2 regions of the Paenibacillus sp. NN59 genome follow, and region 2 is predicted to be linked to the other one. Evidence: riboswitches for the same ligand, from Rfam matches in the RefSeq annotation. Region 2 holds a riboswitch; the other holds the start of a gene.
What was found. Region 2 has a riboswitch for glycine ahead of gcvT (glycine cleavage system aminomethyltransferase GcvT). Riboswitches for the same ligand answer to the same signal wherever they lie in the genome.
Positions count from the first base shown of each region.

Region 1: linked by a shared signal. The riboswitch ahead of sdaAB (L-serine ammonia-lyase, iron-sulfur-dependent subunit beta) and the one ahead of gcvT (glycine cleavage system aminomethyltransferase GcvT) in region 2 are both predicted to bind glycine.

Region 1 is NZ_CP199678.1:542,370-551,315, reverse strand. Features, by position in the region: gene ACT89M_RS02545 (ABC transporter ATP-binding protein) at 1-842, opposite strand, end outside; gene ACT89M_RS02540 (sensor histidine kinase) at 961-2,526, opposite strand; gene ACT89M_RS02535 (response regulator transcription factor) at 2,523-3,206, opposite strand; gene ACT89M_RS02530 (alpha-glycosidase) at 3,578-5,332, shown strand; gene sdaAA (L-serine ammonia-lyase, iron-sulfur-dependent, subunit alpha) at 5,579-6,514, opposite strand; gene sdaAB (L-serine ammonia-lyase, iron-sulfur-dependent subunit beta) at 6,504-7,193, opposite strand; glycine riboswitch at 7,308-7,444, opposite strand; glycine riboswitch at 7,449-7,622, opposite strand; gene ACT89M_RS02515 (LolA family protein) at 7,815-8,918, opposite strand; gene ACT89M_RS02510 (HAMP domain-containing sensor histidine kinase) at 8,925-8,946, opposite strand, start outside.
Region 2 is NZ_CP199678.1:5,002,193-5,011,138, reverse strand. Features, by position in the region: gene ptsP (phosphoenolpyruvate--protein phosphotransferase) at 1-705, shown strand, start outside; gene gcvPB (aminomethyl-transferring glycine dehydrogenase subunit GcvPB) at 959-2,467, opposite strand; gene gcvPA (aminomethyl-transferring glycine dehydrogenase subunit GcvPA) at 2,554-3,909, opposite strand; gene gcvT (glycine cleavage system aminomethyltransferase GcvT) at 3,906-5,048, opposite strand; glycine riboswitch at 5,278-5,378, opposite strand; glycine riboswitch at 5,382-5,504, opposite strand; gene gcvH (glycine cleavage system protein GcvH) at 5,850-6,242, shown strand; gene ACT89M_RS21800 (PTS mannitol transporter subunit IIBC) at 6,687-8,150, shown strand; gene ACT89M_RS21795 (BglG family transcription antiterminator) at 8,217-8,946, shown strand, end outside.

The sequences.
Region 1 (8,946 bases), 2.1 Mb from region 2:
TATACATCATGATCCTGTTCAATCAATCGGCGTACCAGCAGTGCGACTGCGCTGTTATCCATGTAGGGGAAGGTAAGCTCAGCACCCTGTCTCTGACCAAATTGCCCCTGCTCACGAGCAAGCTTCATGGCTGCCTCCGGTTCAGACACCGTGAGCCTGATTGAGCTGCCTGTCTGACTATGGAGACTCGCCATCGTGTCCTGCATCACCATTTTGCCATCTCTTATAATACCGACACGACTCGCCATCTGCTCCACTTCACTCAGCAAGTGACTGGATACAAGAACGGTGATGCCATGCTCCAGCGGCATACGTTTGATGAGTTCCCGAATCTCCTGAATCCCCGCGGGGTCAAGTCCGTTCGTTGGCTCATCCAAAATAAGCAGCTCCGGTTCACCGAGTAGCGCGCTGGCAATGCCCAAACGCTGTTTCATGCCGAGGGAATACCCTTTTACATTTCGTTTAGCATCTTTTGTCAGATCAACAATAGATAACACTTCCGCAATCCTTGACTTGGGTACATTGATAATGCGGCGCAGTACCTCAAGATTCTCTACCGCATTCAGATGACCGTAATAGGAGGGGTACTCCACCAGAGAACCTACACGCCGTAAAATGTCCATACGGTCCTTGCGAATATCTTTGTCGAAGACCCGGATGACACCTTTGGTCGGTTTAATCAATCCAAGAAGCATGCGGATCGTTGTTGTTTTGCCGGCACCGTTAGGACCAAGGAAGCCGTAGATATCTCCTTTTTTAATATGAAGGTCAAGTTCACGAACCGCTGCACGGTCCTTATATGTTTTCCATAAATTCGCTGTTTGAATAATATTTTCGCTCATTCATTATCACCTCGGAACTATCGTAACCCTCCAAGGTTAAAGCCAGCGTACATCCAAGTTTAAGTTTAGTTTAAAAAGAAACCTCTTCTGCCTGCGTTCAAACTTCCCGATCAATCCCTTAGCCGCTGTATAGATAGGTACGGACACCCGCATCTGAGCTATCTACCCGCTTCCGCAAGCCCATCTCACGAATCAGCAGATCGACAATGGATAAGCCAAGTCCTGTGCCCTTCGTACCCGAATCCGGCTGAATTCCCGGTCCGCGATCCTCGATCACTACGGCAGTTCGACCCTGAATCTGCTCCGTGGAAATGCGAATATATTTTCCGCTTGCCGCATGACGAACTACATTTTGAAACAAATTATCCAGCACACGCCGCAGCCCTTGCGCATCTACATCCCAGATTAACGGAGTTTCAGGCAGGTCAATATCGATCTCAAACTCTTCCTTCTCCCACACCGGATACCAGGAAGCAGCAGCTTCCCTTATCATACGCAGTGCATCTTTCTGCTCCAGTTTTAAAGTATATCTTCCACTAGTCAGCAGATTATACGTGAGCAAATTGTCGATCAGTTCACCAAGATCCTGTATCTTGCCTTCCATTCGACTCAGTGCCCGCACGCCTTGATCACTTAGGTTTTCTTTATTCAGTGCATGCATATGCCCGCGAATTACCGTAAGCGGTGTTCTCAGGTCATGGGATAACCCTGCCACAAGCCGTTTGCGAAGTTGCTCCTCTTCCCGTTCACGCTGAAGGCTATCCGTTAACTGATGTACCATCTGGTTAAAGGATTCCTCCAAATGTCCAATCTCATCCGATCTCTTAATGTCCACTGGAAGTGGTATACCCTCCTTGCCCGGGGTAACCATAGCAGATTGCAAGTGAATCAGTCGTTTGCGAATTTTGGCGAAGAACAGAACGGACATCACAATAAAGATCACAAACACAATCAGCATCACTGCCCCGAAATAGATGAATTCTAATACCCCGTTATTGGTGATGTTTTGAATGAGCTCACGAGGGACTTCAATCACCATAAACCCTTGTCCCTTATTCACATTTACTCCGCCAATAAAAGAAACCACGGTTAGAGGATCGCGATACAAGGCTTCCTTCATGAACTGAACCGTATCATTTGGTGTCCATCTTGCCGGGATTCGGGTCTCTGCTTTTTCTCCAGTTGCGAGCGACCACTTCAGAATGACGTCTGTATTTAAAGACGCCGGCTCCCCTTCCGAGGTGACTGAAGGATGCAATGATTTAGACTTCAGTACATCCGCCTCTTCACCGCCAAGCACTAACTTCGTTCGGCCTGCCGCATCTACACGATACATAGCCGATTTAGGGTATTTCTCCTGCAGTTCTTTCATCCGTTTATCTATGATTTGGTCAGAAGCCCCGCCCAGCTTTTTGGATTCCATAGCCCACAGTTCGGTAATTTGGTCAGCGTTTCCGTAAGGTGCTTCTTCACTAGAGCTTACGTTATTGATGACTACAATAAAAACCGTTGCTACCATCGGTACCACAACAGGTACAAACAGAAAAGCTGCCAGAATCAGTAGCATGTATCTGGACATCAGTGATCGCCCAAACTTTATTTTGGGACGGATAGGCTGTCCTGTTTCACTGCCTCTGTTCTGTTCAGACTTCCTTGCCTTCCGTTCTCTATACCATCTGATCATGGCTTCTTCACACGATAGCCAACACCGCGTACTGTCTGAATAATGACAGGATTGGCCGGATCAATCTCCAGCTTCTCGCGCAGATGCCGAATGTGCACCATCAACGTTTTGTCCCCATCCAGATAAGACTCGTTCCACACCGCTTCATAGATCTGCTCTTTGGTGCGAATCATGCCCATATGCCGAAGCAAATAAGCGAAGATGTGGAACTGTTTACCGGATAAAATAATCTCTTCCCCCGTCTGCTCATTCACGATCCGGTTATCCTGCTCATAAATCGACAGATGATCCAGCTTAAGTACCGCTTCACTTGAACCTACTTTGCCTGCTTTCCGCAGTTGAACCTCAATTCGCGCTGCAAGCTCGTCCGGATGAAAAGGTTTGGTCACATAGTCATCGGCAAAATCAAGCCCATGCAACTTGTCATCAATGGATGTTCTGGCCGAGAGCATAACGATGGGCACAGCAGGATATTCTTTTTTTAATCGCTGGCCTACCGTGAATCCGTCGAGCCCTGGCAGCATGACATCCAGAATGACTAGGGAGCAGTCTGCCACAGCCTCGGTGGCCCCTTCACCGCTCCCAAGCCAGACGACCTCATATCCACGCTCCTCCAGATCTTCTCTCACCCATGTTGCAATTTCCGTATCATCCTCAATGTATAACAGTTTGTTTTTCATCTATGTACTCGTTTCCTTTCCGTTCCCTTTGGGTTAATGATGTATCTGGGCGGCAATGCTTATCTTTATGATTTTTGGCTTTAAATTTTGAATGGGGCGAACCTCCCCGCGAGTTTAAATGCAAGCCTGGTTGCACAAGCTACAATGTCCGTTGCCTAGGCCTCAGTACATTCCATGTCGCTCGTTTAGAGCCTGCCCTCTCTTTTCATACCCTCATTATAACGCAATCTGCAGTCACGTAATATGAAGCTATATCTTTCAGCAATAATGTCTACATATCACCTGTATTACTGTACTACTAGCATATTTAATCGAATTTAAATGAATTGGTCTCTGCTTACTTCATTCATATCTGACAGGAGGAATTACATATGCTGCTTGAAGCCATCTTCCACCAACCGAAACGAAACTGGGCCTATGCCTATGATCAGGATACGATTCGTCTACGTCTGCGTGCCAAAAAGAATGATCTCACCGAGGTGTATGCCCTGACTGGAGATAAATACGCGTGGGAGGAAACAAAAGATATGGTTCCTCTGACCAAATTGACGTCAGACTCTATGTTTGACTACTACGAGGGGGAAGTGAGACCTCCGTATCATCGATTGAAGTATGCTTTTTTGCTCAAAAGTGGAGATGAACACATCTGGATGACCGAGACGGATTTCCAAGAGGAGGAGCCCGATGACCCAGGCCGCATGTTTCAGTTCCCATATCTTCATGCCGGAGCTGTGTTTACACCCCCAGCATGGGTGAAAGATGCTGTGTTTTATCAGATTTTCCCCGAGCGCTTTGCCAATGGCAACCCGGATATCAATCCCAAAGAGGTTGAACCTTGGGGCGGTGAACCTACACCCTTTAATTTCTTTGGCGGTGACTTGCAGGGTGTAATCGACCACCTTGATTACCTCAGTGAACTGGGCATTAATGCGATTTATTTTACTCCGATTTTCGAAGCTACAACCAATCATAAATATGATACCGAAGACTATCTGCGCGTCGACCGCCATTTCGGTGATGCTGACACCGTGAAGCGTCTGGTGAAGCTGTGTCATGAACGGGGTATTCGTGTACTGCTGGATGCCGTGTTTAATCATTCAGGCAAAACATTTGCTCCTTTTGTCGATGTACAAAAGCTTGGTGCCAAGTCCAAATACAAGGACTGGTTTCACGTACATGAATTCCCGCTGGACGTGAAGGATGGCATTCCAACCTATGAGACATTTGGATTTGAGGCTCATATGCCCAAGCTGAATACAGAGAATCCCGATGTGAAGGCCTACTTGCTCGAAGTAGCGGAATATTGGATCAAGGAAGTTGGCACGGACGGCTGGCGTCTTGATGTAGCTGATGAAGTGGACGATGCTTTCTGGAGAGATTTCAGGCGGGTTGTTAAGGAAGCCAACCCAGATGCCTACATTCTAGGTGAGATATGGAACGAATCTTCTTCCTGGCTACAAGGGGACCAGTTCGATGCTGCCATGAACTATCCGTTCACCGCCGCCGTAAATCATTTCTTTGTGGAAGATAAGATGCACGCTGAACAATTCGCGAGTGCCCTTGGCAGGCAGCTATCTCGCTACCCACTTCAAGCGAGCGAGGTGGCATTCAACTTACTCGACAGTCATGATACTCCGCGCCTGCTTACCTTGTGCGAGGGCGATCAACGCAAGATGAAGCTGGCTGCCTTGTTCCAGTTCAGTTATATGGGAGCCCCATGTATCTATTATGGTGACGAGATCGGGCTCGACGGAGAACATGATCCAGGTTGCCGCAAATGCATGGAGTGGGACGAAGCGAAGCAGGATCGGGAGCTACTTCACTTTTATCAAAAGCTGATTGCTCTGCGTCATGCTCATCCTGCACTGCGTGCAGCAGGAACCATTCGTTTCCTGCAAGCCCAGGAAGGCGGTAGCCAGCTTGTGATGGAGCGGCAAAGTGACGAGGAACGCATCCTCATTCTGTTCAACCGTTCTGAGGAAACCGCCATCGTTGAACTGGATGCAGGAGAGCAACCTTGGACGGAGCTGTTTGAGGGCAACCATCGCACCGCTCTGGAAGACGGTGTGCTTGCCATTGAACTGCCTGCTTACGGATATGCCGTGATGCGCACAGAAGTAAAATAGATGCCTTTTGGAAACAACAATAAATGACTGCCTTCTCCAATTCTGAGTGGTTGACTGCTATCTTGGCGGTTTAGGCAAACTGGACAAACAAGCGTCTCGCATAACCTGAGAAAACCAGGTTCGCGGACGCTTGTTTGTTATGAAGTAATAACGACTAACATGCTCTAATTACTAATTTAATTGATAATCGGAACTTGGTTGTGTGCTCCTAAGCTATCTGCCCCTGTCCTGTATATGATCCACTTGCTATTCTGCCTCTGAGCCTGTTGTTGATGTTTCGGATGACTCATCCGGCAAGCGCTTGGCCTTTGGCTTCGCCAGCTTCTCCATCATCTTGCGGCCTGTAGGTGTCTGAGCGAGCCCACCTTGCGCTGTCTCGCGGTGACGGCTTGGCATCGCACTGCCTACCTCCAACATCACGTCAATGACTTCGTCAGACGGAATGGCACTGCGTACACCAGCGAGTGCCATATCTGCGGCAGCCAGTGCAGTAACGGCACCGAGTCCGTTGCGCACGATGCATGGAATCTCTACCAGGCCAGCAACCGGATCGCAGATGAGGCCCAGTGTATTTTTCAAAGCCAATCCTACAGCATGCACTACCTGCTCCGGCGTCCCTCCACGAAGCTCCACCATCGCACCGGCAGCCATGCCAATCGCTGATCCTACTTCCGCCTGACAGCCGCCCTCGGCCCCTGAAATAAATGAATTGTTGGCGATCACGTATCCAATAGCACCGGCGCAGAACAATCCATTCACCAGATGTTCATCCGTCCAGCCAAATCGTTCCTGCGAGCTGATAAACACACCCGGAATGATGCCACAAGAGCCCGCTGTTGGCGTAGCCACGATCCGTCCCATGGAGGCATTCACTTCCGATACGCAAAGTGCATAGGCCATGGCAAGGGCAGAAGCATCGCCAGAGCATGTTTCGCCTTGGCGAATATATTCGGCCATCTTTTTCCCGTCCCCACCCGTCAGTCCGCTACGTGAGGTGGTATCTTCTGTAAGTCCTTTACGAACCGCTTCTTTCATCACCTGGTAGTACTCCGACATTTGCTTTACGACATCTGTTTCGGGTGTGTTAGTCTCCTGCACCTGCTCTTCAATCATCAACTGTGCAATCGTTTTGGACTCCGCAGTGCAGATGGTGTTCAATTCATGTAGATGTTTAAACCGCATCCGGATCACCCCCTCTCTTCAGATCAATCACACGAATATCCAGCATATGATCCAATGAACGCAGCTTGTTCAACGTGTCTTCACTCGGCGGTGCATCCATCTCCATTGCTGTAAGTGCCTCACCATCACGAGCCTTTCGATCCACTTGCATATAGCCGATATTCACTCCGGATGAGCTAATGGTTGAGGTCACGGATGCCAGAACTCCTGCTTTATCGGCATGACGCAAAACAAGTGTCGGAAACTCTCCACTGATCTGTACGCGAAAATCATTTAATGCATGCACAGATACACTGCCGCCACCGATGGAAGCGCCTATTAAAGAGCATGCCCGTTCGCCGTGCCACAATTCAATCTTGACCGTGTTCGGATGAGGAGCCGGTAGACCGCTGGTGTAAAATTCAACCTCCATGCCTGCTTCATCTGCATATTGCTCTGCATCCGGTATACGCGGATCATCTGTAACGTAACCCAGCAAACCACCGATTAGTGCCAGATCTGTTCCATGTCCCTGATAGGTATCCGCAAATGAGCCATATAACGTAAGCCTTGCACGTTCCGGTGTACATCCCAGCCACTGACGCGCAATTCGTCCCAATCTTGCAGCACCGGCTGTATGTGAACTGGATGGTCCCGTCATCGACGGGCCAATAATTGAAAAAACATCTTTAAATCGCACCTGTTAACCCTCCAATTGGTTTTGTCATCGATATCTGGACAAGACCCACCACAATGTTCCTGATTTACTGATTGATGACATCAAAAAAGGACAGAAGAAGGCCGTTAGCCCTCTCTCTGTCCTTGATACCTGAGAGTTTCATGATTTTAAGCCAGGAAGAACAAGGCCGAGTACACGCAAGCACTCATCTGTTCAGCAATCTGACAATCATATACCCCTTGGGTGGCGCTTCTTCCGCGCACTCTCCAGAGTTGCGTCCAACGACGGTACATTTACCTGAGAGATTAACGGTTATGCCGGGTGCATAACTGCTTGCTCCTTCGGTGCCCAAGCCATCTGTACAGTACAGTTCTACATCTTAAATTGCATTAATCATGCCTACTTGTACTGTATTGCATCATCCTGCTAGGTCTCTCCCGCTCGTTATCATTCGCTATATTCTGTTATTCCATGAATGAAAGTTCACCATTCTGCCATGCATTCAATCATATACAGCGTAATATGCCATACGCTATATGTCAATAAAAGTGACGTAATCTCGAAGCACATCACTTTCTATATACGATATGCTCCTTTCGTTCATATGGTTCAAAGCTTGTTCATTTTTCTCTATCCGCAATATTATTTCGCTTGCTTCGTTATTTGCAACTCATCTACCCACATCTGTAGTTGTTCTTCTGTCCAAAAATCATTTTCGCCCATGACCGAATAACGAAGACCATCCTCGCTCCACGACAAGTTCCGAATGATAGACATATATGAACCTTCTGTATCACGAATGTTAACTTTCTTTTCCTCTGGAAGCAGTTTTTCATTACCGTTTTCCCCTGGTGCTTTAAATACGGTCATGCTGATCTCTGGTTTGTTATCCTTCACATAATACAGTGTCACTTCATCCCGGCCTTGTTCACCCATAGATGAAATGAGCTCAATTCTCGATAATTTCATATCCGCTCCGATATACTGTAGGAAGGGCTGACCCACGGCCTGCTCTGCTTCTTCTCGTGTGATTTCTCGGTTATTCATCACGTCATTCATATTTTTCACTTCTACATCTGCAGGAATATCCAACGTAAACGTCTTGTCTGTGAACTCAGGATTGTAATTGATCTGGTCATATAGAAACTCTGACTTGGTATCCCCATACGTACTCGTGGCTTTCACAACCATCCACTCTTTAGGGTTTATCCAATACTCCGAAGACATGGAGAGTGAATCCTTATCCTTCGGAGTTAGTTCAATATGAATGACCTCCTGGTCCTGAAGCTTTTCCTGACCCAGCATCTTCACATTATGGTTATCACGCATACGTTCCAGTTGATCCACCAGCATCTGCTTCTGGGTTTGGTTGGGTTCCTGCTGGAGCGCTGATGAATCCATCGCAATAGCGGTCTTCGCCTCTTCTTCATAGAGCAGAATCTCTGAACCGTTATGAACCGCATAACTCACGTTTCCGTTTTCATCGGTCTCGATCCGCTTTTTCCCTGTTTTTCCGTCGACCCATTCCTTCACGTGTATCGTGCTCGTAATCTCACTATCTGTCCACATCTTCATCGTACCTTCGGCATAGTATGACCCTGGCCCAGACTCGGATGCAATTATTTTCTCAATCATATCCGCTCCTGACATCCCAAGCATATCTTTCTCTGCGCATCCAGCAAACAATGAACCTGCAATCAAGGCCGCTCCCATCAGCTTCCATCCCATTTTTATCATCATTCTCACCTTTCCTTAAGTTATATCCTGTGTTTCA
Region 2 (8,946 bases):
GGTGGAGACAAAGAGCTTCCTTATCTGGATCTGCCAAAAGAAATGAATCCATTCCTCGGCTTCCGCGCAGTTCGTCTGTGTCTGGACCGTCTGGATATCTTCCGTACTCAATTGCGTGCGTTGCTGCGTGCAAGTGTACACGGAAACTTGCGTGTCATGTTCCCTATGATCGCAACACTGGGTGAATTCCGTGAAGCCAAAGCTGTCCTGCTCGAAGAGAAGGAAAAGCTGGTCGCTGAAGGGATCGCTGTTTCCGACAGCATTCAACTCGGGATCATGGTCGAAATTCCATCAACAGCTGTAATGGCAGATCAATTCGCCAAAGAAGTGGACTTCTTCAGTATCGGTACTAACGATCTGATTCAGTACACGATGGCTGCTGACCGGATGAATGAGCGTGTATCTTATCTGTATCAACCATACAACCCAGCTATTTTGCGTTTGGTCAAAATGGTTATCGATGCAGCGCATCGTGAAGGTAAATGGGCTGGCATGTGCGGTGAGATGGCAGGAGACGAAACAGCAATTCCATTGCTGCTTGGTCTTGGACTGGATGAGTTCAGCATGAGCGCAACTTCCATTCTGCCAGCGCGTAGCCAAATCACCAAATTGTCCCGTGCGGACATGCAGGAACTCGCTGCCAAAGCGTTGGAAATGCAAACCGCTGAACAAGTGGTTGAACTGGTTCAAAGCATTCAAGCGTAATTTTGCCGGAGTTTCCTCCGGATTTGAGGTCTTTCTTTTTCCGATAAAGGGCTGCGTTATTGCAGCAATATTGCCGGTGTCCACGATCCAGTGGGGCCGGCTTTTTTTGCTTTTTTATCGTAGTGACAGGATAGCTACTCTTACAAGTGAATAAAATAAAATAAAATCCCCTTATGGGAGTGAGAGAATATCTCATCACGCACAGGGGATTCTGTCACCGAAATAGACTGTATAAAAAATTAGTTTAACTTATTTAGCTACAAGCACAGTTTAATACAGGTTTGCGTGCTGCGGTCGTTTCATCCAGACGAGTTACCGGCGTGCCGTACGGAGCGTTGAGCACCAATTCCGGTGTTTCTTCGGCTTCCTTCGCAATGCGGATCATTGTATCGATAAATCCGTCCAGCGTCTCTTTGCTCTCGGTTTCCGTTGGCTCAATCATAATGCACTCCTCGACATTAAGCGGGAAGTAGATGGTTGGCGGGTGATACCCAAAGTCCAGCAGGCGTTTGGCTACATCCAGTGTGCGTACACCATACTGCTTCAGGCCACGGCCTGACATGACAAATTCATGTTTGCACACGCCAGGATAAGGAATCTCGTAATGAGGTGCCAGGCGAGCCATCATATAATTGGCGTTCAGCACAGCACATTCGGACACACGGCGAAGCCCTTCTGGTCCATAAGTGCGAATATAAGCATAAGCACGAACAAGAATACCGAAGTTACCATAATAGGCTTTGACCCGACCGATCGATTGATCTCCTTCGTAATCCAGAGCGTACATGCCTTGATCATTTTGAACAACCATCGGTTTAGGTAAGAACGGGATCAGGCGGCTCTTCACACCGACAGGTCCGGCACCAGGTCCACCACCACCGTGAGGTGTACTCATCGTTTTATGCAAATTCAGATGCACCACATCAAAGCCCATATCTCCCGGACGTGTAATGCCCATGATGGCATTGGAGTTAGCTCCGTCATAATACAATAATCCGCCAGCTTCGTGTACGATGGACGCAATATCTTGAATATCCTTTTCAAACAAACCGAGCGTATTCGGATTCGTCAGCATGAGTGCTGCGGTATCTGAACCGACTGCTGCACGGAGAGCATCAAGATCGACCAAACCGTCCGTACGCGACGGGATTGTCACCGTTTCGAATCCAGCTACGGTTGCGCTGGCCGGGTTCGTGCCATGAGATGAATCGGGTACGATAACCTTGGTACGCAGTTCACCACGGCTTTCGTGATAAGCTCGAATCATCATAAGCCCGGTCCATTCCCCGTGTGCTCCGGCAGCAGGTTGCAGAGTTACGGCATCCATACCGGTCAGACCTGCAAGATCATTTTGTAAAGTATGGAGCAGTTCGAGAGCACCTTGAAGACTGGATTCATGCTGATACGGATGGATTTTGGCAAAGCCGTTGTAACGTGCTACATCTTCGTTGATCTTTGGATTGTATTTCATTGTACAGGAACCAAGTGGATAAAAGCCGTTATCTACCCCGAAGTTGCGGCGGGACAATGCCGTATAATGACGAATAACATCAACCTCGAATACTTCCGGCAACGCGGCCGCTTCCGAGCGCAGCATTTCCCGGGGAATCAACGTATCAGCATCCTGACGGGGAACATCACATTCCGGCAAGGAATAGGCCACACGTCCGGGACTGCTCAGTTCAAAAATCAGAGTTTGTTCGGGAGCAACGGATGGTGCGACTTGCGGACTGGTTGGGGTTCCTAATGCTTGCGAGTCCACTCCAGTCTGCTGATTGACTGACTGATGTAGGTTAGATGTTTCCGATGAAGCTCCCGCAATGGTTACTTTTGTGGTCGTTTCCTGAGTCACAGCGTTCCCTCCAATACACGTGCGAATTCATCGATCTCTTCTTTGCTGCGTCGTTCGGTGACCGCAATGAGCATATGTCCTGCCAGTTCCGAATATTCACGTCCGAGTTCATAACCGCCGATGAAGCCTGCATCCAGCAGTTTCAGCTGAAGAGCATCCACATCGGTTTCTTCAGGGAGCTGGATGACGAACTCGTTAAACGTAGGAGCAGTAAAAGTAAGTCTCACTCCGGGAATAGCTGTTAACGTATTTCGTGCATAGTGACTCTTCTGCAAATTCAGATCAGCAACATCAATCATGCCTTGTCTTCCCATGGTAGACATATAGACAGAAGCACTAAGCGCTAATAACGCCTGATTTGAGCAGATGTTAGATGTCGCTTTTTCGCGGCGAATGTGTTGCTCGCGGGCTTGCAGCGTCAGCACGAAGCCTCGTTTGCCGTTGCGATCGGTCGTCTGGCCGACGATTCGACCAGGAATCCGGCGCATGTGAGCCTGGGACACGGCGAAGTATCCGCAAGTGGGTCCGCCGAGCGAAGCGGCGATTCCGAGGGGCTGCGCATCGCCTACGACGATGTCGGCCCTCAGCTTGCCTGGGGCTTCCAGCAAACCGAGCGACAGCGGGTTGGCGCTCACCACGAGCAGTCCTTTGTGCGTGTGCACAAGGTCGGCAGCCTGTTTTATATTTTCCACGGCACCAAAGAAGTTCGGGCTCTGAATCATAACCGCTGCGGTATCTTCCGAAATTGCCGTTTGCAGGGCATCCCAATCTGTAACCCCATCTTTATAACCAATCTCTACAATCTCCAGACTCAGGCCATGTGCGTACGCCTGCAATACTTGACGGGCTTCAGGGTGAACGGTGCGAGATACAATAAGCTGTTTACGACGGGTAGCTGCGGCGGCAAGATTGCCAGCTTCTGCAAAAGCCGTTGCACCATCATACATACTCGCGTTGGCTACCGCCATACCTGTCAGTTCACAAATATACGACTGAAATTCAAAGATAGCCTGCAATTCTCCTTGGCTGATCTCCGGCTGATAAGGGGTGTAGGCTGTATAGAACTCCGAACGGGAAATGACATGGTTGATGACCGAAGGGATGTGGTGGTCATAGATGCCTGCGCCGAGGAAGCTGGCGTGTGTTTCAAAGTTGGCATTGGAGCCAGCTTGTTTCGACATATGGCGAGTTAAGGCATATTCATCCAGTTTGGAGGACACAGGCAACTCGCCTTGGTAACGAATTTCCTGCGGGATATCTTTGAACAAATCTTCAAGAGTATCCACGCCGATCGTGGCCAGCATAGCGCTCTGGTCTTGTTCTGTCATGGGGATGTAGCGGTGCTTGCTCATGCTTGCTCAGCTCCTTGGGTAGGTGTCTTTGACGTACGTGTCCGTTTATGAAAAGGGGTCTTGACGACCTCGGCTTTTAGCTTTTTGCCACGAATCTCAATCTCCAGTGGTGTACCCAGTGCAGTATATTTGCTGTCAATCAGGGCAAGCCCCAGATTACGTTTCAAGGTCGGCGACTGTGTACCGGTTGTCACTTCACCAATCTGAACGCCATCCGCATAGATCGGGTAATGGGGCCGCGGTATGCCACGCTCCAGCACTTCGATACCGATCAGCTTGCGGGCAGGGCCGTCATTTTTTTGTTGCAACAAAGCTTCGTGTCCGATAAAAGACCCGGCGTTCAGTTTCACAAACATGCCCAGCCCTGCCTCCAGTGGAGAGATGGTTGGTGATAATTCCTGCCCGTATAAAGGCAACTTCGCTTCGAATCGCAGTGTATCACGTGCACCAAGTCCTGCTGGAACGAGGCCTACATCAGCACCGGCTTCCATCAGTCCGTTCCATACGAGGGCTGCCTGATCAGCTGCAACATACAGTTCAAAGCCATCTTCTCCGGTGTAACCGGTTCGTGATAGCAGCAGCTTTACTCCGCATACCTCGGCATGCTGCACGAAGCGGAACGGTTCGATGGAGCTTGCATCTATCTCTGAACCTGTAACCTTCGAGAGAATATCGACCGCTAAAGGGCCTTGTAGCGCAAGCAACGCCGTTTGCTCGGAATCATTGGTGATGTTCACCCCAGGTATAATGTGCTCCTGCAACCATGCCCAGTCTTTGTCGATATTGGAGGCATTGACGACCAGCATGTAGTGTTGCTCCGCGAGTTTATAGATGAGCAGATCATCCACTACACCGCCATCGGGATAACACATCAGTGTGTATTGTGCCTGACCTGGTACAGTTGCGGTCACGTCGTTGGTTGTCATGTTTTGCAAAAAGGCTTCTGCCTGTTCACCCGTTACGGTGAATTCGCCCATATGGGATACATCAAACAGCCCGGCGCGCTCGCGCACGGCTTCATGCTCTTTTTGAATACCGCTAAACTGCACGGGCAACTCCCAACCGCCAAAATCAATGCAACGTACACCTTCATATTGCGCGTATAGGGGGAAGAGTGGTGTTCTTAATAAATCAGACATCCAATCACCTCGTCATGGGCCGTAGTAGGCCAAGTATGAAAACACGTTCTGTGAGCCAGATCAATAATGCTTAAGTAATTTTGGTAATCGAGAGTTAACAGCCGACTGTTCTACATTTTTTCATTGGTTATGTTCAGTACGATTCTAGAACCTGCAATTCATTTTTTGGGAAAAAGGAAAAGGACAGGCCAAAGAACCGGCATGCCAAGTAGCACGCTGTATTCTTAGGCTCTGTCCCTTGTACCTGAGAGTTACCCCGCCGTTTATTCAGACAGGTTTCCCCTTGGGTGATCATAACGTCCGTATAGGACGATTAGATGCTCTCCAGAGTTGCGTCCTGTAAAAGTCCTTTTGCCTGAGAGATTCACCCCCGCTTGTCGGTGGTTTACTCCTTCGGCGCCGCCTCATGCACATCCCCAAACCGGGTGTACGGGCAATCTCTCCCTTTACATTCATCCGCGGTTCATACGTAGTCCAATTAACTTCAGTTGCTCTTCTCATTAAAACGTGAATACAGTCCTGATGTCAAGAACGATATCATTGAAATTGTGTAAAATACGAATATTTAATGTTTATACTATATTAATGTTCGGTTATTTTAAAAGAGTGCGCTTACTATTCTAATATTCGCCATTATATGCAGAAAGAGTAGTGTGAGGTTACACAAGGTGGGTATCGAAATTGAAATAAACTGTGAGCTAACTTGACATTTGAATCTGAAATATCATACGCTATTGTCTGGGAAAAAGGTGAAGGTCAAAGAACGCATGCACTCATTAATGAAAAGCGAGGCGGATATCGATGAGCGAATTGAGAAATGATTTCCTGTACAGTAAAGAGCACGAATGGGTGCAAACCGTAGGGGAGGATACCGTACGTATTGGCATTACCGAGTTCGCGCAGCATCAGCTGGGTGACATTGTGTTTGTAGAATTGCCTGATCTTGAAGCCGGTGTAAAAGCAGAAGACAGCATCGGTACGATTGAATCCGTCAAAACGGTATCTGATCTGTTCTCACCTGTCAGCGGCACCATTGTTGCAGTGAATGAAGCTTTGCAAGACTCGCCAGAACTGGTGAATAGCTCTCCTTACGAAGAAGGTTGGATGATCGAAATCCGTGTCGATGGAGATGTAACAGCTGCATTATCCACATTGCTGAAGGCGGATGCTTATCTTAAACATACTGAGGAATAGAATTCGACTGGATTGTCGAGTTGATTTGTACTTATTGACATATATATGATCCTAATTGAATATAAAAAATCTTGCTATTTAAACCTGCGTGAGCTATGAGCTTATGCAGGTTTTTTTGCTGTTTTTTTCTGCATATTGGAGGAATTTAAGTAGGAGTGACATAGCATCATGAATAAAAAAATTGCAAACGGACCAAGCTATTTTATTGCTTTGTATGTTGTATATGAATAAAGTCATAGGCAAGAAAAGCCTTGCGTATCAAAGGGTTGAGCATATATTCCTAATTAAGAGCGACTACATAATCCAATGTTGTCATCATTGTTCATGACGAAAGTACGCTTTCATTTGATTGAACAGGAAGGTTTTCTCGCTTAGGATTACAGCAGGGGATCAATGATACCCCTTTCATACGAAATAATGACTTGATTCAAGGAGGATAAACCAATGAGTAATTTGGATCAAACATCCAATTCCAAAGGTGGGTTACGTGTTGGTGTGCAACGCTTCGGACGATTTCTGAGCGGTATGGTCATGCCCAATATGGGAGCATTTATTGCTTGGGGATTAATTACAGCGATGTTTATTAAAACAGGATGGTTTCCGAATGCGACAATAGAGCAGCTTGTAGGGCCGATGATTACTTATTTGCTGCCGCTACTGATCGGTTATACCGGGGGTACGATGGTGCATGGCACGCGTGGTGGTGTCGTCGGGGCGATTATGACCATCGGTGTCATTGTCGGAACGGATATTCCAATGTTCCTCGGGGCCATGATTGCGGGGCCTTTCGGTGCATGGGTGATCAAGAAGTTCGATAAATCCATTGAGGGCAAGATCAGAGCCGGTTTTGAGATGCTGGTCAACAATTTCTCGGCAGGAATTATCGGTGGTATTTTGGCGATCTTTGCTTTGCTCGGTATCGGGCCGGCAGTAGAGGCCATTAGCAAAGTGTTGTCTGCTGGCGTACAAGGTTTGATGAACCTGGGCTTGCTACCACTCGTCAATCTGATTATTGAACCGGGTAAAGTATTGTTCCTTAATAATGCCATTAACCACGGGATTTTAACACCAATTGCAACAGATCAGGCAAGAGAATTAGGTAAATCCGTTCTTTACATGCTTGAGTCTAACCCGGGACCAGGACTAGGTATTTTGCTCGCTTATTGTTTCTTCGGTCGTGGAATGGCGAGATCTTCTGCACCTGGTGCGGTGGTCATTCATTTCTTCGGCGGGATTCATGAGATTTACTTCCCGTACATCCTGATGAGACCTATTTTGATTCTGGCAGCCATCGCCGGCGGTGTAGCGGGTACGTTAACGTTCATGCTAACTGGCGCGGGATTGGTTTCGGCACCGTCACCAGGCAGTATCATTGCCTATTTTCTGTTGACGCCAAAAGGTGGATATATCCCAATGCTTGCCGGGGTTATCGTGGCAGCTGTGGTTTCCTTCCTGATTGCCTCTCTGCTACTCAAAACGGGTAAACAGAAGGAAGAGGATCTGGAAGAAGCCTCCAGTCGAATGAAAGATATGAAGAGCCAAGGCAACACTGCAAACGCAACCATCACAGCGGATAACCATGAAGCGAACAGAGTAGCGGATATCGCAACTTCCGTTGCATCCAAGGCAAAAGCAGATGTGAAAAAGATTGTTTTCTCCTGCGATGCAGGTATGGGGTCGAGTGCAATGGGTGCTTCGATTCTGCGCAAGAAAATGAAAACCGAAGGAATTGACGTTGCTGTAACTAACACGGCGATCAGTGAAATTCCGCAAGACGCAGACGTTGTTATTACGCAAAAAACACTAACGGATCGTGCACGTTCGGTAGCACCTAATGCAGAGCATATATCCATTGACAACTTCCTAAAAAGCCCGGAATACGATGCGCTTGTTGAACGTTTGAAGTAAAAGGGAGCAGACTGCGAACCAGCTTCAAACAAGGGCAGCCGTTTTCCCAGAGCCGGAGGCTGAGATATGAGTATTACCAAAAGACAACGTGAAATCGTGGAATTCCTGTTGGAACATCCCCATGAAGTCACCGCGGGTGAAATTGCCGTTGAAGTAAAAGTGAGTACACGTACCGTGCATCGTGAGCTGCTGATGATTGAACAGTGGCTTGAACCACTCGGTATGCGCCTCGAAAAAAAGTCGGGAACCGGAATACGCATTGATTCCGGTTCAGATGACCTCAGTGCATTACGCCAGAAACTGGAGGGTAATGAATATGTAGAGTTTACGCCGGAAGAGCGTAAGCTCTTCATGCTTTGCATCCTGCTGGATGAAGCTGAGCCGGTCAAACTGCTTGCTCTCGCTTCCGATCTGAAAGTGACCGTTTCGACGGTCACCACCGATCTGGATGATCTGGAGTCACGCATTCGGCAGGCGGGTCTGAAGCTTGTTCGAAGGCGAGGCTACGGTGTCAAAATTACCGGAAGTGAAGCGATTCATCGCAGAGCCATTGCAGCGCTTGCTTTGGAAGTACTGGATGAGTCGGATCTCTTTGGTAGACAGCCTGAGCAAGGAGGCTCCATCGTTAATCAAAAGTTGCTCAGTATGATTGGTCACAGCGATGTACTTACCATTGAAAATGCATTGTGGCAACCGGATATCGAATGGCTTGAAAAGATACCTGAGCGGCAATACATGAAATTGCTCATTCAGTTATCGGCTGCTGTGGTTCGGATACGTAAAGGTTTTAACATAG